2 regions of the Glutamicibacter sp. NPDC088483 genome follow, and region 1 is predicted to be linked to the other one. Evidence: predicted binding sites of a transcription regulator. Region 1 holds the regulator's gene; the other holds the start of a gene.
What was found. The regulator Rex, encoded in region 1, represses fermentation and respiration genes when NADH is low (regulators of the CRP and FNR family bind a similar motif). The targets are predictions, from matches to a motif close to CTTGTGAANNNNTTCACAAG.
Positions count from the first base shown of each region.

Region 1 (12,090 bases):
CTCGGTGCGCGGCTATCGCACGGGAAACCACGGCACCGCCGTGCAGGGCAGCGGCCAGCCACATCAGCACCACGGCAATGCGAGCCGTGGGGCGCTTGGCCGACAACTGCGTGTACTCCATCTTGTCGGTCACGATATGCTCGCCGACGTTGTCGGCACGCACAGCGGCACCCCGGCGCGAACGGGGCTTGGTGCCCACGGCGCCGCCGGCGCTAACCAGCAGTTCCTCGTCGCGCTTGAGCGCTTCGGAATCCATTTCGCTGATGGACTTGTTGGTCTTTGCCAGGTCCAAGGCGAAAATGATGAAGACCACTCCGTAGACCATGGCGGCCAGCAGCATGAACAACTGGCTGTATTCACCCAGCGTTTCATTGATTGGCGCTAATGCCCCAGCGTTATCCATTTACTGCTCCTTGGTTCTGCTCCTGGCTTGCCAATGGCCAAGCCTTGTCAAAGATCTTCTGTAGTTCTGCAGCTTCGCGTTCCAGACGCGGATCCTCGCCACGTGCCAGCAGTGCGTACTCGATACTACGCTTGCCGTTTTCTTGTTTCAGCTTCACCCAGACGCGGCGTCGCGGGGTGAACAGCGAGACCGCAAGGCCGATTAGCGCCAGACCTGAGAAAATGCCGATTGGCAGCTTGCCCGGGTCATGATTGATGTCCAATGCGACGAAGCGCTTGAGGTCTTCAAAGGTAATCGAGCCCTTGCCGTCGGGCAGTTCGTAGGTCTGCCCCGCTTCGAGGATGATGCCGCCGGCATCCAAATCACGGCTGTTCAGCGGTTCCATCTTCTCCGTGTCCAGCACGAACACGTTTTGCGGGTTGCCGTCGTCAAGGCCCAGATTCCCGGAGTACGAGTTCAGGTGCAGCTGGGGGTTGATGGCGTTGGGGTCGCCCGAGATGCCGAAGCCGTTCTCATCCACTAGTGCGGTTGGCAGCAAGAAGCCCTGGAAGCCGAGCTGCGATGGCTCGGCGTCCGGAACCTTCAGCACGAACATCGAGGTGTAGACCGAATCCTGCGGAATGGAAACCGCCGGGCCGGAATAGGAGACGTTGCCGTTGCCATCCTTGACGGTGATCACCGGGGCGTAGCCATTGCCGACCAGGTACACGTCACCGCCGCTGATCCGCAGCGGATGGTTGACCTTCAGTTCCTGCTTCACTGGCTCGGCATCTGCCGATTCGCGCACCTTGACGTGGGCGGTGAAGTCCAGCGGCTGTCCGAAATGCGATTCGGATTCGCGGTCGAAGATGATGTCGAATTTGTCCAGAGTCACAGCAAAGGGCGGCAAATTATCGGCATTGAAGCCGGTGCCCGGGGTGAAGGAGTCGTAGGCCACCAGCGAATTCACGAAGGTCTCCCCCTCGACAACCACGCGCTGCCCGGTGTAGCCCAGGGCTCCGCCGATCGCGGCCGAAGCCAGTACGCCCATCAGCGAGATGTGGAAGAGCAGGTTGCCGATTTCGCGGGTATACCCGCGCTCTGCGGCAACCGAGGCCCCGGTGGCATCCTCGCGGCGTTCGACACGGTAGCCGCGCTTCTTCAGGATCCTGAACGAATCCTCGATGACCTGCTGGTCATCGGGCGTATCCGTCTCGCCTTCCAGAATTTCATGCGAGCTGTACTGGGGAAGTCGTTCCAGGCGCACCGGGGTCCTCGGCGGCGGGGTGCGCAAGGCTTTGGCGTGCTTCTTCACACGCGGGATGATGCAGCCAATCAGCGAGACGAACAGCAAGATGTAGATCGCGGAGAACCACACCGATGAATACACTTCGAACATCTGGAAGCGATCCAGCCATGGACCAGCGGTGGTGTGCTGTTCCAGGTACTGGGCTACAGATTCGGGGTTGGCGTCGCGCTGCGGGAAGATCGATCCCGGTACCGCAGCAACGGCGAGCAGCAACAGCAAGAACAAAGCTGTCGGCATCGATGTCAGCTGGGTCCAGATCCAACGCATGGAACCCATGAATCCCAGGGCAGGCGCGTCGCCAGTTCCCTTGGAATTCCGTTGTTGTTTCGCCATTAAATTGGCAACCTCACTTCATTGGCAAACCAGTTTTGCAGTTCTGCTACCCATGTTCCCCACAGACCGGTCACCATGACCAGTCCCAAGGCAATGAGTAGTCCCCCGCCCAAACGCATGATGAAAACCTGGTGCTTGCGGAAGAACGCCAGCGCCTGCATGCCGCGCTGCAACCCCATCGCAATCAGGATGAAGGGCAAACCCAATCCGAGGCAATAGAACACAGTCAGCAGCGTTCCACGCCCTACGTTCGCGTCCACACCGGTGGACATGATCAGTACCGCACTCAAGGTGGGGCCGATGCACGGTGCCCACCCCAGGCCGAAGGTCAGCCCCAGAACCGGGGCACCCCACAGGCCTGCAGGCGGTTTCCTGTGGATCTTGCGGTCACGCTGCATCCAGGAGAAGCCGCCCATGAACACGATGCCCATGAAGACCACGACCAGGCCCAACGCCTGGGTGACCCAGGAGCCGTTGAACCTGAGCCACGCGGAGGCCTGGCTGAAAAGCACGCCCGCTGCGATGAAGACCACGGAGAATCCCAGGACAAAGAGCAGTACGCCGGAGACCACGCGGCCGCGCCGGTGCTCCTTCAGATCCGCACCAGTCAACCCGGTGACGTAACCGAGGTAGCCCGGCACCAGCGGCAGGACGCAAGGCGAAAGGAAGGAGACCAGCCCGGCCAGCAGTGCTACTGGGGCAGCCAGCAGCAACGACCCGTCCAGGACGATGTCGGCAAAGGGATTAGTGGTCACTGATCAGCTCACAACTCTTCGGTCAGAGCGGAGTCGATCAATGACTTCAGGGTGCCAGGCTCTACGGCACCGATCACGCGGGCACGGACACGGCCCTGGCGGTCCAGCACCAAGGTGGATGGAACCGCTTGCAACGGGACGTACTTGGTCATCGCCAGCTGGATGTCCCCGGAGGTATCCTGTACCGACTCATAGGGGATCTCGAAAGTGCGCTCGAAGGCCTTCGCCGCTTCGGCTTCATCGCGTACGTTGACGCCAATGAATTCGACTTTCTCGCCGAAGCCTTCAGCGATTTCCTTCAGATCCGGTGCCTCGATGCGGCACGGAGCGCAGGCGGCATACCAGAAGTTCATGACTACGGGCTTGCCCTGCCACTGCGTGAAGTCGATATCGGTGCCATGGTAGGTGGTGGCCTTGAGGGCAACCGGTTCGCTGCGCTTGGAAACTTCGTACTCTTCCACGGCGCCGTCGCCAGCGATGTAGTTCTTGCCGTCGCCGCTGTTTGCTTGCGCGGTCAGCGCATCTTCCTTGCCGCTGCAGGCAGCCAAGGGCACCACGGCGGCGGCAACCATGAGCGAACGCAACATGGTGCGGCGGCTCAAGTGGCGAGGATTAGGCACAGGATCTGTCATTTTGCTTTAGGCTCCAGGGATATTCGCCGCGCCGGCAAGCAGCTCGGGGCACGGCTCGGTGTAACGCACGGAGACCAATTCGTCTCCCTCAAAATCAAAGCTGGTGATGGAAGCCAGAGTGCACTCGCGCTGGCGCGGATCGTGCCACAGCGGCTTCTTCTCGGCGGCGCGGCGCGTAACCCAGATCGGCAGCTGGTGGCTGACGATAATGACTTCCGCTCCTTCGCCGTGCTCGGCGAGGGCGGCCTTGCGGTGCTCATCCATGGCCAGGCGCATGCGAGCAACCTGCTGGGCATATGGTTCGCCCCATGAAGGCTTCAGCGGGTTGACCAGCAGCGGCCAGTACTTCGGCTGACGCAGGTGCTCCGCAACCTTGGACAGCCCTTCCAGCTTGTTGCCGGCTTCGATAACCCGCTCGTCGGTGTGGACCTGCAGATCCAGAGCACTGGAGGTCGGCGCGGCTGTCTGCTGGGCTCGCAGGAGCGGTGAGGCCACCAGGCGCACTACGTTGCCGCCTTCTGCTTGGCGCTTGGCAAAATATTCTCCTGCCCCATCGGCCATCTGGAATCCGAGTTCCGAGAGCCCGAAGCCGGGGATCCTGCCGTAGAGCATACGGTCAGGGTTGAAAACTTCCCCGTGGCGCAACAAATGGACGGTCGATAAAGGCATGCCTCCAGTGTCTCAAATATTCGGTGCAAATTAGCCATATTGTGGCCACCGTCAACTATTCACAGGACACGCATTGGAATCCCATATGGAAAAACCATCCTTTCGGAGGGGTTGCTCACAACCGACTGCCACTACGCTTAGTTAATAAGACAGTTCGACCCAGAAGGACGCATCATGAGCGACAACGATCCTAACCAGCCGGGCCAGCCCAACAACCCGGGCCCTTCCGGCCAGGGTTCATCGCAGAACCCGTACGGCGAAAACCCCTACGGCCAGCAGCCCTCGCCGTACGGCCAGAACCCGTACGGTCAGAATCCGAATCCTTACGGGCAACCGCAGGCACCGGGCTACGACCAGTATGCCCAGCAGGGAGGTTACGCCGGCGTGCAGCCGCCGACCGAGCGGCCACGGACCTTGGCTATCGCCTTTGGCTTGATCATGCTCGCGGGCATCTTCAGTGCCCTCGCCAGCTGGCTGATGACCAACTCCAACATGATGGCCAACATGATTGGCCAGCAGTGGTCGCTGGTGCAAGAAGAGTTCCAGAACCAGATGCAAAGCACCCCGGGCATGGAGCAGGATCCACTGGTTGAACAGATGATGGCAAGCCCTGAGGCCTTCATGGCCCAGATCAATTCCATGATGTCGACCTTCGTGATTATCTCCATGATCATCACCTTGGCCCTGTATTTCCTGGTGGGCTTCTTCGTTGGCCGCGGCGTGGGCGCCATGCGAATTATCGCCACGATCCTCGGTGCGCTTTCACTGCTGAATCTGGTGACTATCGTTCCAATGATCAGCATGTTCGCTGACACTCAAGCCGGAATTATCAACGCTGTCTACGTTGTGGGCATCTTGTTGGGCATTGCAGGCGTGGTCTTCGCCTGGTTGCGCCCTTCTTCGCAATACATTGCGCAGCGCCGCCAGGCTCGCCTGGCCGGCTTCCGCTAAACGCATGGCCGAGCCTCTTCGCGAGGCCCTGCAGGGACAATAAAGGCGTAGCCGCTCCATCCACCCAAAGGATAACGCGGCTACGCCTTTTCTCGTCTGCGCGGCTTCAGCCTTGAACGGCGAGGTATGCCAGGATCTGCAATTCAGTGGAAAGATCAACGCGCCGCAGGTTCATGCCCGCGGGTACGCGAAGCGGCATCGGTGCGAACGAGAGCACCGAGCGGACCGAAAGCGCGGCCAGTTCGTAGACCAGGTCCTGCGCAGCATCGCCCGGAATTGCCAGAACAGCGATGTTGATTTCTTCGCGTTCAACCACTGCGGCCAAGTCCGCGATCGCTTCCACGTGCAGCTCGCCGACCGGCCTGCCGACCAGTGCGGGGTCGATATCCAGGATCGCCTTGACGTTGAAGCCACGAGTCCTGAAGCCTGCATATCCGCTGAGCGCGCGCCCCAGGTTACCGGCGCCGAGGATGGCCACACGCCAGTCCTGGTTCAGGCCGAGGGTGCGGCTGATATGTTCTGCCAGTTCGCGGACCACGTAGCCCACCCCGCGGGTTCCGTAAGAACCCAACCAGGAAAGGTCTTTGCGCAGGATGGAGGGGTTCACTCCAGCTTCCTTGGCCAGCACCCCGGAACTGGTGCGTTCCAGGCCCTGGGCTTCCAAGGCGTTCAGCGCGCGCAAGTACTGGGTCAGTCGAGCCAGCGTGGCCTCAGGCAGGACCCGGGCTTCAAGCTCTGACATCTTCGTTCTCCCGCACTTTTCGGTGCTCTTGAAGAGCACAACGCATTTTCATTTATTCGGCAGCGGCTAGCTGCTCAGTAGTCGTTCCAGACGCTGTGCGTCGATGTGCCAGAAGTCGCGGACTTCTCCGTTGATCAGCAGAACCGGCACTTCCTCGTGGTGCTTGGCCAGCAATTCAGGGTGCTGGTCAATATCCAGTTCGGAAAACTCCATATTCAACCGGCCAGTCACCTCGGCCACGGTTGCGCGTGCGGCCTGGCACAGGTGGCAGCCTTCTCGAACCAACAGCTGGATCTGATTCAAAGTACTCACCTGCCTATAATCTCACGAGCCGTAACCGCCCTTAAACTTGGCAATGAAATAAACTGGATCAAATGTCTTCCATCGATCATCACCCCAGCCCGAATTCCGCCCTGGCTCCGGACACGGTCGCCGCTTTCTTCGATGTAGATAACACCCTTGTGCGCGGTGCATCGCTGTATCTGCTGGCCCGGAAACTGCATGAGCGCCGCTTCTTCCAATTCCGCGAAATCCTCTGGTTCGCGCTCAAGCAGTTGCGCTTCGCCGCGCGCGGTGAGCACCTAGGGGACATTCACCAGATTCGCGACCGTGCGTTGATGATGGTCCGAGGGATCCCGGTGTCCGAGATCGAGAAGATCGGCAACGAGATCTATGACGAATACATCGAACCCAAGCTATGGACCGGTACGGTAGCCATTGCTCGCCAGCATCGGACGGTGGGCCGTGAAGTCTGGCTAGTCACTGCCACTCCCCTGGAAGTGGCGAATGTCATCTCGCAACGTCTCGAACTTACCGGTGCATTGGGCACTGTAGTGGCCAGCGAAGACGGTTTCTACACCGGAGCGCTGGCCAGCCCGATCCTGCACGCTGCGGAAAAAGCGCAAGCGGTGCGCACCCTGGCGAAGGCTCGCGGCATCTCGCTGTCGAAATCATGGGCATACTCGGATTCCTACAATGATGTTCCCTTGCTTGAAGCTGTGGGACACCCCGTATGCATCAATCCCGATGCGCGGCTTCGCGCCTACGCCAAGCGCCGCGGCTGGCAGGTCTACGATTTCCGCACCGGCCAGCGAGCCGCCAAACTAGGCCTGAAGGCCGCTGGAGTGCTTGGTGCGCTCTGGGCGGCGCGACGGTCCATTCTGCGCCGTTCCGGCTCTTAGGCCGGCGCTGGGCGGCTTTGGATAAAGCAATCGCCACCGTTCAACAGTTTCACTGTGAAGCGGTGGCGATGATTGCCAAGCGGCAAATGCTCAGAAGTAGATTTACTTCTTATTACGACGCTGGTGGCGGGTCTTACGAAGCAATTTGCGGTGCTTCTTCTTCGACATACGCTTGCGGCGCTTCTTGATAACAGAGCCCATAGTGGTTCCTCACAAACTAAATAAATGCGTCAACCCCAAATGCCTGCTTGCGCGCGAGCCCAAGGACAAGGTTGACCGGACGTTAAACGTTCCTTAACAGATTACCCGCTTTTCGGTCATGCTCTGACCATCGCGCGGACTATCGACCGTAAGAACCGGTACCGTGCTGCGGATCAATGGCCGCGGCATTCAGATATGATTCCACGGCGTTTTCCGGAACGCGATAGGAGCGACCGAACTGAACAGCAGGCAAATCACCGGCGTGGATCAGCCGATAAACGGTCATTTTGGAAACGCGCATCATGTCGGCCACTTCGGCCACAGTCATGAAACGGGCTCCGGCAAAATTCTGTTTATCCGTCATGCGGGATATTCTCCTGACGCTGATCTCTTATTCGTCGCGTTAATTTTGCGAAGATGAACTTACACGACTTTGGATCAACATCGGCGGTTCAGGTTCACGTTCGCTTTGTACTAGTCTAATCGCACTTTTGTAACTTTTGCATCACGAAACACACACGTGACCATCTGAATCACATTTTTTGATGCCTGAACGAGACAATCCGCGTGATTTCACCGGGTCCCCAATGAATTCACGCGGATTGCAGCGCTGCAGATTATTAGATGACGCCCTGTGCGAGCATTGCGTCTGCGACCTTCACGAAGCCCGCGATGTTGGCGCCGGCGACGTAGTTCCCCGGCATGCCGTACTCGTCTGCAGTAGCAGCACAGCTGGTGTGGATGCCGACCATGATCTCAGTCAGGCGACGCTCGGTGTGCTCGAAGCTCCATGCATCGCGGCTGGCGTTCTGCTGCATCTCCAGAGCCGAGGTAGCAACACCACCAGCGTTGGCAGCCTTGCCCGGGCCGAAGAGCACCCCTGCATCCTGGAAGATCGAGGTCGCTTCAGCGGTAGTAGGCATGTTGGCGCCTTCGGCCACTGCGATGGTGCCAGCAGCAACCATCTTCTTTGCGGCCTCAGCGCCCAATTCGTTCTGGGTTGCGCAGGGCAGCGCCACGGTGCCTGCAACGTCCCAGACGCTGCCACCGGCAACGTACTTCACCTTCTTGGTGCCACGGCGTTCGGCATACTCGGAGATGCGGCCGCGCTCAACTTCCTTGATCTGACGCAGCAGATCCAGGTCGATGCCGCCCTCGTCAACGATGAAGCCGGCCGAGTCGGAAGCCGTAACGACCTTCGCTCCCAGTGCCTGCGCCTTCTCGATGGCGTGGATTGCCACGTTGCCCGAACCGGAAACGACCACGCGCTGGCCATCGAAAGTCTGGCCGCGGGTCTTGAGCATTTCTTCAGTGAAGATCACTGCGCCGTAGCCGGTGGCTTCCGGGCGAACCAGGGAACCGCCCCAGCTCAAGCCCTTGCCCGTCAGCACACCGGACTCGTAGCGGTTGGTGATGCGCTTGTACTGGCCGAAGAGGTAACCGATTTCGCGGCCGCCAACGCCGATATCGCCGGCTGGCACGTCGGTGTATTCGCCAATGTGGCGGTAGAGCTCAGTCATGAAGGACTGGCAGAAGCGCATGACTTCGCCATCGGACTTGCCGCGCGGGTCGAAGTCCGAGCCGCCCTTGCCGCCGCCGATGGGCATGCCGGTCAGGGAGTTCTTGAAGATCTGCTCGAAGCCCAGGAACTTGACGATGCCAAGGTAAACCGATGGGTGGAAACGCAGACCGCCCTTGTATGGGCCCAGAGCCGAGTTGAATTCAACGCGGAAGCCGCGGTTGATCTGCACGCGGCCTTCGTCGTCAACCCATGGCACTCGGAAGATGATCTGGCGTTCAGGTTCGCACAAACGCTGCAGGATTGCGGCTTCGGCGTATTCAGGATGCTTGACCGATACAGCTTCAAGGCTGTCGAATACTTCCGTGACGGCCTGGTGGAATTCTGCTTCGCCGGGATTGCGGCGGAAGACTTCGTCGCGAATCGTCGCTAAGTGCTTATCCAAGTTTTTCTCCTCATCACTTGGGGCAGGCACAGGCGCACAAGGGGCCTCATTGCCGGCGTCACTGCCCCGCACACGAGAATGCCATGCTGGGCATTCTGAACAAAATTTTCATGTTATAAAACAGGATTGCGCGCGTAACTTAAAAGATTGACCATATTGCACGGTTGCAGCGCCGATGACTGGACAAGAGCTAGCGCCGACGCCCGAACCGCGGAAGTTTCTCGAAAAACTCTTGCGCACGTCCAGTAACTTGTTCCAGGCCTTGGCCAACGCGCCGCCCGATCTGCTGAGCCGTTGGATTCGATACCGCTGCCAGCTGCCCCTCGGCTTCGGCCTGCGTGGTTACTAGCTCTTGGCCCTCCGGTTGGGCAGGTACCAAATCGGCGCACCAGCGCACGAGGTCTTCCAGCGCTGAGGTATCAATGCTGTAGATGCGCCGCTGCCCGGCAGCGGCCATGCTCACGAGTTCAGCTTCGCGCAGCACCTTCAAGTGCTTGGAAACAGTCGGCTGCGAGATCTCCAGTTCAGTGACCAGAGTGCCCACTGCTTTCGGCTCGTTCTTGAGCGCTTCTATAATCTTTCGTCGGGTTGGTTCAGCCAACGCCGAAAACACTTCATCAATTGCCACACACATAACCCTAACGGCATATGAACGGTTGGCAATCGATTTCCATGCCTAAAATGCTGTGAAGTCTCGCCTCTGTCTCCGGTGGCCGCAGCCATGCGAGGCTAGTCGAACCATGGATCGAGCCCGAAAAGCGGGAATATCTCCTTGCGTGTAGCAATGATGGTTCGGTCTACCGGATCGGCCGGATCAAAGCCGACTTCCCAATTGCGCCACCACAGCTGAGCGTCATCGCCCATGAGGTAAGGCATGGCACGGCCGTACCTTTCCAGAACGTAGCGGCGGAAGGTCTCGGGAACATAGGTACGCAACGGCACCGGCTTGCCGGCAACAATCGCCGTCAGGTGGGTCCAGGTACGCGGCACGACGGCGGTGACGTTGTATCCCCCGCCTCCGGTAGCCAACCACCGGCCTTCGCACAGCTCATCTGCCAACTGGGATATGTCCAGGGCCGCCTGGCGTTGCGCATCAACAGACAGCTTCAAATTGGTCATGTCATCATCGCGGTGCGCATCGCAACCGTGCTGGGAGACGATGATTTCCGGCTTGAAAGCGCGTACCAGCTGCGGAACGATCGCATGGAAGGCACGCATCCACCCGGAGTCCCCGGTCATTGCCGGCAGAGCAACATTTACTGCGCTGCCTTCGGCGTTCTTGCCGCCAATTTCATTGGCGAATCCCGTACCGGGGAACAGCGACAGCCCGGATTCATGGATGGAAATGGTCAGCACGCGTTCGTCATCCCAGAAGATCGACTCGGTGCCATCCCCATGATGCGCGTCCACATCGATGTAGACCACGCGTTGGGCACCCTGTTCCAGCATGCGATGGATCGCGGCAGCAGCGTCATTGTAGATGCAGAAACCGCTGGCCTTGCTTTTCGCGGCGTGGTGCATGCCACCGGCGAAGTTCACCGCACGGACCACGTCTTGGTCCATGATGGCTTGGGCCGCTGCTACCGAACCGCCAACAATGCGCCCGGCGGCTTCATGCATCCCGGCGAATACCGGGTCGTCTTCGGTGCCCAAGCCGAATTCTTCGGCAACGAGTGTTGGATCCTTGCTCACCCGCCGCACCTGATCGATATAGCTCTGGTCATGGACGGAGCCGATGACCGCATCGTCGGCAATATCCGGAGCCTGTATCGTGACGTTCGGCGCATCGAAGATATCCAGCTCATCGCTGAGCCGATAGGTCAGTTCTAGCCGTGAAGGGTGCATGGGATGCCAGTCGCTGAATTTGTACTTCAGATACTCTTCATCCCACATCACCATGGTGGGCCGTGGGGCATGCTGCGGATCTAACACGATTTCAGGCTACCCGATAGTGACCCAACTCATGAATTCATGGCAGTTTGCGCGGCTTGTCGGGTCTTTAGCCGGGCAACACAAGCGTTTAGCGGTGGAAACGCGTAAATTACTAGAAGGACTTCAAATCCTCATGGCAAAGAACTGTTCCCCAGGAAACGGCGAGTAATAAATGAGCACAGCCAGTGCATCGGGCCCCAGCGCCCGGGCAGCTGAAATGCGCGAACAGCGACGCAAGAAATGGCTGACCGTTCGCATCGCAGTTGCGGACTTCACCGTGCGCTCCCCCGCGCGCTTGACTCTTGGCGCCTTCTTGCTGGCAATCACGTTGTTCACCTCCCTGCTCGCGGCGCCGTTTTCCTCGGCCACGGGGGAAGCCACCGCGCTGCATGACGCATTATTCACCGCTGTGTCGGCAGTTTGCGTTACTGGCCTAACGACCGTCTCCACCGCTGTGCACTGGTCATTCGCCGGTCAGCTGATCATGCTGGTCGCAACGTTCATGGGCGGCCTGGGCATTTTGACTCTGGCCTCCATCATGTCCCTGGCGGTATCCCGCAAGCTGGGCGTGCGAGCCAAGCTGATGGCGCAGAATTCGATGAACAGTTCTGGAGCCTCAGCCCTGGGCGAAGTAAGCTCATTGCTGCGCATCGTGATCCTCACAGCGATCAGCCTGCAGGCGGTCATCGCGCTCTTTCTGATCCCGCGCTTCTACATGCTGGGTGAAAGCGTCCTGTCCGCCATCTGGCATGGAATCTTCTATGCCGTCTCGGCTTTCAACAATGCAGGCTTCACCCCGCACTCCGACGGATTGGTTCCCTACGAAACCGACCTGTGGATCCTGGGCCCATTGATGGCCGGCGTGTTCACCGGTTCCTTGGGTTTCCCGGTGATCATGGTGCTGCTGGCGCACAAGTTCAATATGAAGAAGTGGAACCTGCACACCAAGCTGACCATGCTCACCACCACCATCCTGCTCTTTGCCGGATCCTTCCTGTGGCTGATTTTCGAATGGGCCAATCCCAAGACCATCGGCGGC
Region 1 is NZ_JBIVMP010000001.1:675,440-687,529, forward strand. Features, by position in the region: gene ccsB (c-type cytochrome biogenesis protein CcsB) at 1-403, opposite strand, end outside; gene ACIP6G_RS03290 (cytochrome c biogenesis protein ResB) at 396-2,024, opposite strand; gene ACIP6G_RS03295 (cytochrome c biogenesis CcdA family protein) at 2,024-2,779, opposite strand; gene ACIP6G_RS03300 (TlpA disulfide reductase family protein) at 2,788-3,411, opposite strand; gene ACIP6G_RS03305 (histidine phosphatase family protein) at 3,418-4,080, opposite strand; gene ACIP6G_RS03310 (hypothetical protein) at 4,255-5,031, shown strand; gene ACIP6G_RS03315 (redox-sensing transcriptional repressor Rex) at 5,138-5,812, opposite strand; gene ACIP6G_RS03320 (glutaredoxin family protein) at 5,840-6,085, opposite strand; gene ACIP6G_RS03325 (HAD family phosphatase) at 6,148-6,954, shown strand; gene ACIP6G_RS03330 (30S ribosomal protein bS22) at 7,057-7,155, opposite strand; gene ACIP6G_RS03335 (helix-turn-helix domain-containing protein) at 7,295-7,519, opposite strand; gene gdhA (NADP-specific glutamate dehydrogenase) at 7,776-9,119, opposite strand; gene ACIP6G_RS03345 (ArsR/SmtB family transcription factor) at 9,310-9,753, opposite strand; gene ACIP6G_RS03350 (acetoin utilization protein AcuC) at 9,849-11,018, opposite strand; gene ACIP6G_RS03355 (potassium transporter TrkG) at 11,224-12,090, shown strand, end outside.

Region 2 (12,090 bases), on a different contig from region 1:
GATCCACCGTGATCTTCCGTGGGACAGTGGAGTTCCGCAGCATTATCGAGATGGTGATCCGCCGTGTGATTGTTCCAGCGTTGCCGCTGTTCATCTTCGGAATCTTCCTGGATCTGTCCGCTGCCGGGGACGCCGTCACCGTGGTGCAGAAGTTCCTCTTCGTCGCCGTGGTCTCCTTCGCACTGACCCTGGTTGTCCTGCTGGTGCAGTACTCCATCGCTGGGGCGATGAACAAGCGCAACCCGCTGGCTGCACTGTGGGGCATGCGCAATGCCTACTTCACCGCCTTGGGTACCTCATCCTCGGCTGCAACCATTCCGGTGACGCTGGAATCAGCCAAGAAGAATGGTGTTTCCGACACGGTAGCCGGCTTCGTCGTTCCGCTGTGCGCCACCATCCACCTTTCAGGCTCGATGGTCAAGATCACCTGCTTCTCCATCGCGGTGCTGCTGCTGACCGGTGGCGACGTTTCCTTCGGCGCCTACTTCCCATTCATCCTGATGCTCGGCGTCATGATGATTGCGGCACCAGGCGTGCCAGGTGGCGCTATCGCCGCCGCTGCCGGACTGCTCGCACAGATGCTGGGCTTCGGCGAGGTCGAAGTCGGCCTGATGTTCGCAGCCTACATTGCCCTGGATAGCTTCGGCACCGCAACCAACGTGACCGGTGACGGCGCGCTGGCCATGATCATGCACAAGCTGACCCGTGGCAAGCTCGGCGCCCAGCCCCAGGATCCTGAGGACGAGGTCGTAGAGCTTGCCGATGGCACCGAAGCTGCGGACCACAAGCTGGCCTAAACGGCTTCCATCACTCGCATAGGCATCGATGCCCGGTACCAGACTCGCAGTGGTACCGGGCATCGATGTTTTGCTTTGCCCGCAAGGATCGGGGCGAAAGCGAAAACCCGCCCAGCAGGCGGACCGTGGCCGATCCGTGTGCTGGGCGGGTTTGCTTTGCCGCAGTGGCAGGAGAAATAGAACTAGATCCACATGGCCGGGTCGATGTACTCGGCCGGGTCTACTGCAGGCTTGCGTTCTTCGGGCCTGCGCGGACGGTTCTGTGCGGGGATTCCGGTGACAATCGAGCCTTCGGGGGCATCCTTGACGACCACGGCGTTCGCGCCGATGGCGGAATCCGCGCCGATCACGATCGGGCCGAGCACCTTGGCCCCGGCACCGATGACCACGCGGTCACCGATGGTCGGGTGGCGCTTGACCTTGGCCAGTGAACGGCCGCCGAGGGTCACCCCGTGGTACAGCATGACGTCATCGCCGATTTCGGCAGTCTCGCCAATGACGATGCCCATGCCGTGGTCGATGAAGAAGCGGCGCCCAATGGTGGCGCCGGGATGGATCTCGATCCCGGTCAGGGCGCGGTTCGCCTGGGATAGCAAACGCGCTGGCCACTTCAGCGAGGGGTTCTGCCACATCTTGTGGGCCAACCGGTGCAGCCAGATCGCGTGCAGTCCGGAATACACGAAGAAGTTTTCAGGATCGCTTCGCGCTGCCGGATCGTGCTGGCGTGCGTTGGCCAAATCCTCACGCAGGCGGGAGAAAAAACTCATGAATACTACCTTAGGGGTTGCGGTTCGCTCGGGGACAATCCGCAGATGTCGCACAGCAAATCGGCGCGAGCTGCACCGATACAGGTCTCTCTATAGACCCAACAGTGGCTCGCGCCGATTTATTCTGCTTCTGCAAATTTACTTAGCCGCGGATGTCGTCGAAGAGCAGGGTGGAGATGTAGCGTTCACCAAAGTCAGGGATGATCGCAACGATCTGCTTGCCGGCGTTTTCTTCACGCGCGGCGATCTGTACCGCACCCCAAACGGCTGCGCCAGCAGAGATGCCGCCGAGGATACCTTCCTTGACGCCCAGCGCGCGAGCGGTCGATACCGAATCCTCGATGCTGGCATCCAGGACTTCGTCGTAGAGCTCGGTGTCGAGCACCTCGGGGATGAAATTCGCTCCCAATCCCTGGATCTTGTGAGGGCCGGGCTTTCCGCCATTGAGGATCGGGGAATCCTTGGGCTCAACGGCCACGATCTTCAGGTTTGGGTTCTTTTCCTTCAGGTAGCGGCCTGCACCGGTGATAGTGCCACCGGTACCGATGCCGGCAACCAGGACATCGATCTTGCCTTCGGTATCAGACCAGATCTCCGGACCGGTGGTCTCTGCGTGGACCTGCGGGTTCGCGGTGTTGGCGAACTGCTGCGCCCAGATAGCGTTCTCGGAAGTCGCAACAATTTCCTTGGCCTTCTCCACGGCCCCGCGCATGCCGTCGGCGCCCGGGGTCAGCACGATCTCGGCGCCGAAAGCGCGCAGCATCACACGGCGCTCGGTGGACATGGTTTCAGGCATGGTCAAGATGACCTTGTAGCCGCGGGCCGCACCGACCATCGCCAGTGCGATGCCGGTGTTGCCCGAAGTGCCCTCAACGATGGTGCCGCCTGGCTTCAACGCACCAGAGGCCTCGGCTGCATCAACGATGGCCACGCCGATGCGGTCCTTGACGGAGTTCGCCGGGTTGTAGAATTCCAGCTTCACAGCGATGTTCCCTGGCAGGCCCTCGCCGACGCGGTTCAGCTTCACCAGCGGGGTGTTGCCGACGACTTCGGTGACGTTGTTGTAGATCTTGCCCATCTTGTATGCAATCCTTACGTGACTCTATGCGGCCGCAGTTGGTTGCGGCGAAATAATTGCCGGAATCTGGCGTAACCGCCGGAGACCTATGAGGTTCACAACTAACCCTAGTAGGCCAAAAGCGCGACTAGGCTTCGTTTAGCCATTGAGCGTAATATTTCCTGACTTTTGCGATCTTTGGATCGATAATCACGCGGCAATAGCCGACTTCCTGGTTTTCGGAGTAATAATCCTGGTGGATTTGCTCGGCAGGATAGAAATCTTTGGACTCTTCGAGCGTAGTGACGATCGGATTGGGGTATACGCGCGAGAACTTCTCGATGGCGTCCTGGAAGAGGCCACGCTGCTGGTCATCGAGCGGGAACATCGCCGAGCGGTACTGCGTACCGACGTCGTAGCCCTGGCGGTTCAGCGTGGTCGGGTCGTGCACGGTAAAGAACATGTCCAAGATGACTTCGGCCGGAACCACTTGCGGATCAAAGATCACGGCGACACCTTCGGCATGGCCGGTGGTGCCGCTGCAGACTTCGCGGTAGGTCGGATCCTTGGTGTGGCCACCGATGTATCCGGAAATCACGGCGTGGACGCCACGCGTTCGCTGGTACACGGCATCCAAGCACCAGAAGCAACCGCCGGCTAGTACGAAGGTGCTCAACTTGGTGTCCTGGACGTCCAGGAACGGGCTGAATTGATGAGGGGACTGAAGGCTGGGAATACTCACACAGTTCACAACGTTGCGGCGTTGCATTCTGTTCCATCCCCATGCCCACCGCGTAGGGTGGTGGGTATGCAGAGCAAGGCAGATAACTCGCAAGACCTGGGGAAGAGCAGCGATTCCCTGGATGCCTCGACGCTCAAGCCCGTTACCGGAGAAACGCCTGAGCAACCGGTGGAAGACACCTCGGTTCCGCAGACCACCTTGGGTAACGTCCTTGAAGCAGCTGAGGAACTTTGGCCAAAATCATTGGCCGAAGATTGGGACGCCGTTGGCTTGGTGACCGGACGTACCAGCCAGCAGATTTCCAAGATCGTGATGGCTGTTGATCCAACGCTGGAGGTGATCGAGGATGCAATCGAGCGTGGGGCCGATCTGCTGATCACTCACCACCCGTTGCTCCTGCGCGGAGTCACCCAGGTTGCCGGCACCAATTTCAAGGGCGAAGCCATTCACCGCCTGATCGAATCCGGAACCGCATTGCTTACGGCGCACACCAATGCCGACAGCGCCATCGGGGGAGTCAACGATGCTCTCGCCGATGCCTTCGGGCTGAAGGACTGCGTGCCGTTGATCGAGTCCAAGGACGGACTGCCAGAAGAAGGCTTGGGGCGGGTGGGCTTCTTGGAGAAGCCGATGAAGCTCGAGGATTTCGCTGAACGCGTTTACACCGTGCTCCCAGCGGTGGCTGGCGGTGTACGTGTCGCCGGAGATCGAACGGGCATCATCCGGAAGGTCGCCCTCTGCGGCGGTGCCGGCGATTCCCTGTTTGACGCGGTGCGCTCGCACCAGGCCGATGTCTACGTGACTGCTGATCTGCGCCACCACCCGGCAAGCGAGGCACGCGAAGCTGCCAGCGGCGGGTTCCCTTACCTGATCGATGTCTCCCACTTCGCTTCGGAATGGGTCTGGCTGTCGGCTGGTGCCCGCGCCTTGGGCAACGTGCTCAACGATCTTGGGCACACCGTGGAGATCGAGGTTTCCCAAGTTAATTCCGATCCATGGGACTTCGTGCTGACTCCGTAGTCAGTGAGTTCCATGCTGCATCATCTGGAAATATGGGTTGAGGATTTGGCAGCCAGTACAGCTTCCCTGGGCTGGCTGCTCACTCGCCTTGGCTATGTGGTGGATTCCCAATGGGCTGATGGCGTCAGCTATGCCCGCGACGGATTCTATATAGTCCTGGAATCCGGACCGGATGCCAAAAGGCAACGGCATGACCGCCTGACTCCCGGGCTGAATCATTTGGCTTTCCATGCTGGCACCAGGCAGGCGGTGGAAACGTTGGCTTCCCAGGCGCTGGATCACGGATTCACCCTGATGTTCCCGGAGCTGCACCCGTACGCCGGGGGACCAAAGCACTACGCGGCGTACTTGGAAGATGCTGCCGGATTCGAGATTGAACTAGTCGCAGCGCTTTGACGAAGCCGCATTAGCCATGCCAGCACGCTTCATCGGCAGGGCACCAGCCGCCTTCGGCGACTTGCCCAAGGACGCTAATTCACTGTGGTGAACTGGTGGTCCTCCGGCAGCAGGATGTTCAGCGCCAAGCCCTTCTTGTCTTCGACGAGGGACGCTTCCCACTTGGTCTGGACCAGCTCGAGCAATTCTCCAGGGTTTTCCGGTGCGACCGGTTGCTGGACCAGGAAACCGGTGACCTCTCCGCGGGTGTGCTTGGCAAAGTGCGAGACCACCTTCGGGACCCCATTGCGCATCTGGAAGACGTTGACCGCAACGGTGTTGCCATTGGCCGGCTTGTAGGCGGCCGCATAGGTGCTCGATCGCGCGTCCACGATCAGCTGGTCGCCGGCCACCGCATCCAGCACCGGAGCCAGGCGCTTCTTCCACCAGGTGGCCAGCTTGCCCAGCGGCTCGAGCTTGACCGACATGGATAAGCGGTAGGGCGGAATGCGATCGCCAAAACGCACGGCACCCCACAGGGCGGAGACCACGATGATGGATTCATCGGCGCGCCGCTGCGCTGCTTCATCCAGGTTCGCGTAGTCCAGGGCCTCGAAGAGCACCCCCGAGTAGATATCGTGCGCCTTGGCTGCGGGCTCGGTGTGCAGATTGATATTCCGCGCTACTTCCTTGGCCAGCGAGGCTCCGACTCCCAGCAGGTCCATGGCATCTTCGCGGGCTGAGACTTCAGCAAGGGCGTCAAGCACCAGGCGGCGTTCCCCGGAAAGCTCCGGAAAAGACAGGTCCTCGATTTCGAACGGAGAACCTTCGGCGTGGGCGGTCTTGCCTTCGGAAGGCGGCAACAAAATAAGCACGCGTTCCAGCTTATCGGAGTTCACCTGATCTTCTGCCCAGGGCATGTACCCGCAGCGCAGATCTGGCTAGGCTGAACCCACGACCCAGCAGCGCTTCACGCAGAGCAAGGACAGAGGATGCCCCAGCAGAACTCGAGAACTAGCCAAACTGCCTCCGGGCAGCACTGCGATTTCGACGTGATCGTGATCGGCGCCGGGCCGGCCGGGGAGAACGCCGCCGACTATGCCACCCGGCAGGGCCTGAAGGCGGCCATCGTCGAATCCGAGCTGGTGGGCGGGGAATGCTCGTACTGGGCATGCATGCCTTCCAAGGCCCTGTTGCGCAGCGGCGATGCGCTGCGCGCGGCACGCCGGGTTCCCGGGGCCCGCGAAGCGGTGACTGGTGCGCTGGATCCCGAGGCGGTGCTCGCGCGGAGGGACGCCTTCACCAGCAACTGGGATGATGCCGGGCAGGAACGGTGGCTGCGTTCGGCCGGCATCGAGTTGATCCGCGGCCGGGCGCGGCTTTCCGGGCGCGGCCTGGTGCAGGTGGCGGATCGCGAGTACTCGGCCCGGGCCGTAGTCCTGGCCACCGGATCCACTCCGGTTCTGCCTGGGATCGAGGGTTTGGCTAAAGCCAGGCCGTGGGGCACCCGGGAGGCCACTGCGGCCAAGGCGATTCCGCCGAGGCTGGCCATCATCGGTGGCGGAGTTGCCGGGGTGGAGCTGGCCTTCGCTTTCGCCTCCCTCGGATCCAAGGTCACCATCCTTGCCCGCGGGTCGCTGCTGGGCCGCGAAGAGCCGTTCGCCGGCGAGCTGGTGGCCCAGTCGCTGGCCGAGGCCGGGGTAGTGGTGCACCAGGACACCACGCCGTTGCAGGTCCACCGCGATGAGCACGGGATAGCCGGCCTCCAGCTGCCCGGAGGATCCCTCGTGGAAGCCGAGGAAGTGCTGGTCTCCACCGGGCGGCGGCCGGAGATCGGGAACCTGGGACTCGAAGCTCTCGGGGTGGACCCGTCCCGGCGGCTGCAGGTCGATGACACGATGCTCGTGGCGGGCACCAACTGGCTCTACGCCGTAGGAGATGCCAGCGGGCGCAGCCCGCTGACCCACCAGGGCAAGTACCAGGCCCGGGCCGCGGGCGAGGCCATTGCCGCGAGGATCAATGGAACCGGGGTTCTCGATGCGCCCTGGGGCAGGCATGCGGCCACGGCGGACCACCATGCGGTGCCGCGCGTGGTCTTCAGCGATCCGCAGATCGCCGCGGTCGGACCCACCGAACGCCAGGCCCTCGACGCCGGCCTGCAGATTTCGGTTATCGAGCACGATCTGGGTGCGGTGGCCGGGGCGAGCCTGCACGCCGACGGGTATTCAGGGCGGGCCAAGCTGGTGATAGACCAGGCGCGTTCGGTGATCGTCGGCGCCACTTTCGCTGGCCAGGATGCCGCGGAACTGCTGCATGCGGCCACCATTGCGATCGTCGGCGAGGTCAGCCTGGACCGGCTGTGGCATGCGGTCCCCGCCTATCCGACGATCAGCGAAATCTGGTTGCGGTTGCTTGAGGCGCAGCGGTTCGGGTGAAGCCGGCTGTGATCGAATCAGCGTTCGGAAGTGGTCTGCAGCCCACGCCCAACGCATTAGACTGGTAGTGAATGGGATGGCCAGACGGTCGCGTGGCAAGCAATTGCCCCGAGGAACGTCCGGGCTCCGCAGAACAGGGTGGTGGGTAACGCCCACTCGGGGTAACCCGCAGGCTAGTGCCACAGAAAATAGACCGCCAGGATTTCCTGGTAAGGGTGAAACGGTGGTGTAAGAGACCACCAGCACCCCAAGTGATTGGGGTGGCTAGGTAAACCCCACTCGGAGCAAGGTCAGACAGACTGCGTTATGAGGGCTGTTCGCCCCATGCAGTCGGGTGGACCGCTAGAGGCTGCCGGCAACGGCAGTCGTAGATAGATGACCGTCCCGCTTCGGCGCGACAAAACCCGGCGTATCGGCCATCCCATTCACGCTCTTCCTTCCTGCGATTGCGCCGGCATCAGCCCTTAGTGCGCTGGTGAGATGATTCACAGTCCCCGATCCTCAGTTTTTCTGCGCACGGTCTAGAATGGATCATGTACTTACGAGGATGATCCTGTTACCTCGTGCCACCGCAAAAGCAATGGTGCTTCCCACGGTGCCAACCGACTTTATGGATCTGCGAGTCGGCTGAATTGGAAGGATTTTCTGTGACCCAGCAGTCTGTCGTTGCCCAGCAAGAATGGAGCGGGCGCGAAGAGCTCGCCGAGGCCATGATCCCACTGATCGGACGTCTGTACCGCAAGAACAATGTGGTGACCTCCGTCTACGGCCGCAAGCTGATCAACCAGTCCGCCATCGACATCATCAAGGCCCACCGCGTAGTGCGCCGCATCGATGGCGAAGAGCTCGACCTGAACGACACCAAGGCCATCCTGGATGCCATCGAGGCCCTGAACGTCGGTTCGGTAGCAATTGACCTCGGCCGCGTGAACAAGAAGTTCAAGGAATCCGGTTCCGCTGATCTGAACGCCTTCCTGGCCGATGAATTGGGCGAGAAGGTTGGCCAGGCCGGCGCAACCGACGCTGAACCCCAGGACGTTGTCCTCTACGGCTTCGGCCGCATCGGACGCCTGCTGGCCCGCATCCTGATCGAGCGTGGCGGCTACGGCCTGCGCCTGCGCGCCATCGTGGTCCGCAAGGGCTCGGATGACGACATCGTCAAGCGCGCTTCGCTGCTGCGCCGCGACTCGGTGCACGGCCGCTTCGAAGGCTCGATCACGGTCGACGAGGAAAACAGCACGATCCTCGCCAACGGCACCCTGATCAAGGTCATCTACTCGAATGATCCGACCACCGTCGACTACACCGAGCACGGCATCGACAACGCCATCGTGGTGGACAACACCGGCCGCTGGCGCGATGAGGCAGGACTGTCCCAGCACTTGGCTGCCAAGGGCGTTTCCCGCGTTCTGCTGACCGCACCGGGCAAGGGCGATCTGAAGAACATCGTCCACGGCATCAACGATTCGTGGATCACCGCAGAAGACAAGATCGTTACCGCTGCATCGTGCACCACCAACGCCATCACCCCAGTGCTCAAGGCCCTGAACGACAAGTTCGGTGTTACCCACGGGCACGTCGAGACCGTTCACTCGTTCACCAACGACCAGAACCTGATCGACAACTTCCACAAGGGCGAGCGCCGCGGCCGTTCGGCAGCGCTGAACATGGTGATCACCGAAACCGGTGCCGCCAAGGCAGTGGCCAAGGCCCTGCCGGAGTTCGAAGGCAAGCTGACCGGCAACGCCATCCGCGTACCGACCCCGGATGTCTCCATGGCGATCTTGAACCTGAACCTGGAGAACGGGACCACCAAGGAAGAGCTCAACGCCTACCTGCGTGAAACCTCGCTGACCTCCAGCTTGCACAAGCAGATCGACTACATTGATTCGCCTGAGGTTGTCTCCACCGACTTCGTCGGCTCGCGCCGCGCCGGCATCGTTGACGGCCTGGCCACTATCGTGTCCGGCAAGAACGCTGTCGTCTACGTTTGGTACGACAACGAGTTCGGCTACTCCTGCCAAGTTGTTCGCGTCATCGAATCGATGGCCGGCACCCACCCGGCTGCAGTGCCTGCAGTGAAGGCTGAAGCCGTCACCGCCTAGGACCCCGCTGCTTGCAGCTGAAGGGACCATCCCAACGCATTGCGCGCTGGGATGGTCCCGTCTGCTATTCCATCCGGGCGGCACGACGCCCTCCAAAAGGGCCTCCCGGGTCCAGCGCACCAACGAGAACCAGCACCTGGCCAGCACCTCTCCAGCAAAGTCCAGGCAGGTCTCGACCTTTGCGCGCATCCGGGCTTGGAGGTCCGTTTCCACCTGCGCCGCCCCTGCGTCAACGGCGACTGCAGGTGCGCCGCTTCGCGGGCACCTCTGGACCCCCGCACTGCTAGGCTTTAGGCCATCAAGCATTGGATCGAGGTTGGTTAATAGACAGTACCCGGACGCTGGCGGCGCGCATGGCGAGCCAGCTGCTACTGGAGCCGGCAGAATCCGTACTGCAGGCCGCAGAACACATGCTCGCGTTCCAAGTCCCAGGACTTCGCTGCAGGACGCTACGCGCTGGCTCAGCGCTCCGCAGCGCAAGAATCCCGCCAGCAAGTCGATGCGCTCTTCAGCGAAGGACGGCTCATGCGGTCATGGACCATGCGGGGCACGCTGCATATCTGCTTGGCCGAAGATGCGCGCTGGATGACTCGCGCAACACGTGAACGCACCTTGCGCTCCTCGGCCACAAGGATGCGGGGACTGCAGATCGGCACCCAGGACATTGACCAGGCAGCTGGCATCATCAGCGCGCATCTGCAGGAGCACGGGCAAGCCAGCCGCTCCGCGCTCTTCAAGGCACTGAACCAGAATGGAGTGGAGACGGGCCAGCAGCGAAGACTGGTTATCCTGCAGGTCCTCGTCCTGGACGGGTTGATCTGCCAGGGGCCCATTCCACAAGACGCGAAACTCATCGCGCAGGACTTCGTGCTCGTGGATGAATGGATTGCAAGTCACCGGGAACCAGAAGATCCGTTGGCGCAACTCTTGCGCCGGTACCTGCACTCGCATGGGCCAGCTACCCTTCGCGACGCAGCCTGGTACACGGGACAGACGCTGACCACCATGAGAGCCGCCGCAGAAGCACTCGGCGGCTTGCTGGCGGACGCAGGCAACGATGAGCGCGGAGAGGGCTACTGGGTCATCGCCGGCAGCCGCGCCCACCGGGAGCTTGAAGCGATGGAGCCCGCCGGGCTGCCACTGCGCCTGCTTGGTCCCTTTGACGAGTACTACCTGGGCTACGCGAATCGCACGCTGGTAGCCGACGAGCAGATGGCTGCGCAGATCCTGCCCGGCAAGAACGGCATGTTCCTGCCCTTCTGGCTAGAACAAGGCAGGGCTTCGAAGGTCTGGAACGCAGAAACAGCGCCCACCGGCAAAATCGGTGCGGCGCTGCATCAGCGGTATCTGGACTTCAAGACTGCCCGGTAGGCGGCGGGAAGCCTAGTGGCCGAATGGATCCTCATCGGTACCCGGCAACCAGGTATTGCCAGGCACGCCCCAACCCAGAGCCTTCTTGGCCTTCTTCCACTTCTTCTCCCAGCGTGGCTGCAACTTGTCCACGTAGAGGTAGCCATCAAGGTGGTCGTACTCGTGCTGCATGATGCGCGCGAACCAGCCGTGCGCTTCGAAAGAGATCGGATTGCCGAACTCGTCGAAACCTTCCACCTTCGCATAGTCAGCACGCTGCAGAGGGTAGTTCAACCCGGGCACGGACAAGCAGCCCTCGGAGTCGTCATCAGCATCCGCAGGAGCCTGCGACACCTTTGAAAGGGTCAGCTTGGGGTTGATCACTACGCCCCGCTCGGGAGCATCGTCCTGGTCAGCGAAGACGTAGGTGAACATGCGCAGGCCCAAACCGATCTGCGGAGCCGCCAGGCCCACGCCATGCGCTTCATCCATGGTGAGGTGCATATCGGCAACGAGCTCGCGCAAGGCGCCATCAAACTCGGTGACCTCCACCGCACGCTTGTGAAGTACAGGTTCTCCGTAAACAGTGATCTGCCGAATAGGCACGTGATCGGTTCCTTTCAAAAGTGCTTAGAGTGCTCGTCCAATAGTTTCACGCATGATCTCGCTTGTGCCACCGAAGATGGTCAGCAAGCGGGAGGCAGTGAAGGACTGGGCAATCGGGTACTCCATGATGTAGCCATAGCCGCCATGCAGCTGCAATGCCTGATCGGAAAGCTTTTTAGCGCTCTCACTAGCCCAAAGCTTGACCTCGGCAGCCTCGGAAGGATCCAGCTCGCCGTCGTTGAATGCCAGGACGGCCCGGTCCACGAAGCTTTGGGTGACATGCGCCTCAGTCTTCAGGTTAGCCAGCTCGAAACGGGTGTTCTGGTACTCGGTCAGCGCCTGGCCAAAGGTAGAGCGGTTCTTCGCATGCTCCAGCGCCTGCTCGAAAGACGCGGTGCAGATCGCCGAGGCAGCCACGGCAATAGCCAGACGGGCCTGGGGAAGCTGCGCCTTGACATAGGCCAGGCCCTGTCCAGCCTCGCCAACAAGATCCGCAGACGAGACGCGGACATCGTCGAAGAACAGCTCAGCGGTATCAGAAGCCCGCAGCCCAATCTTGTCGAAGGGGCTGCCGTTGGTGTACCCCTCGGAACGCTCGACCATGAACAGCGAGAATGACTGCTCGCCCGCACGTCCGCTCTCGCCATCGGTGCGCGCAAGCACCAGAGCGGCATCGCCAAACGCAGCATTGCCGATGAAAGTCTTCTGGCCGCTAATCAGCCAGTCATCCCCATCGCGGACCGCCTTGGTGCGCACCGCACGCAGGTCGGACCCCGCTCCAGGCTCGGTAAACGCGCAGGAGGTAATGGTGGAGCCATCGACCATGCGTGGAAGCC
Region 2 is NZ_JBIVMP010000002.1:177,582-189,671, forward strand. Features, by position in the region: gene ACIP6G_RS05020 (dicarboxylate/amino acid:cation symporter) at 1-797, shown strand, start outside; gene epsC (serine O-acetyltransferase EpsC) at 980-1,564, opposite strand; gene cysK (cysteine synthase A) at 1,707-2,642, opposite strand; gene msrA (peptide-methionine (S)-S-oxide reductase MsrA) at 2,770-3,297, opposite strand; gene ACIP6G_RS05040 (Nif3-like dinuclear metal center hexameric protein) at 3,430-4,383, shown strand; gene ACIP6G_RS05045 (VOC family protein) at 4,396-4,779, shown strand; gene ACIP6G_RS05050 (YaaA family protein) at 4,854-5,633, opposite strand; gene ACIP6G_RS05055 (dihydrolipoyl dehydrogenase family protein) at 5,751-7,193, shown strand; RNA gene rnpB (RNase P RNA component class A) at 7,266-7,621, shown strand; gene ACIP6G_RS05065 (glyceraldehyde-3-phosphate dehydrogenase) at 7,841-9,298, shown strand; partial or broken gene ACIP6G_RS05070 (winged helix DNA-binding domain-containing protein) at 9,737-10,669, shown strand; gene def (peptide deformylase) at 10,682-11,254, opposite strand; gene ACIP6G_RS05080 (acyl-CoA dehydrogenase family protein) at 11,279-12,090, opposite strand, start outside.
Region 2: ACIP6G_RS05065 (glyceraldehyde-3-phosphate dehydrogenase) is a predicted target of Rex. The motif match lies at 7,666-7,685, and genes of this name have one in related genera.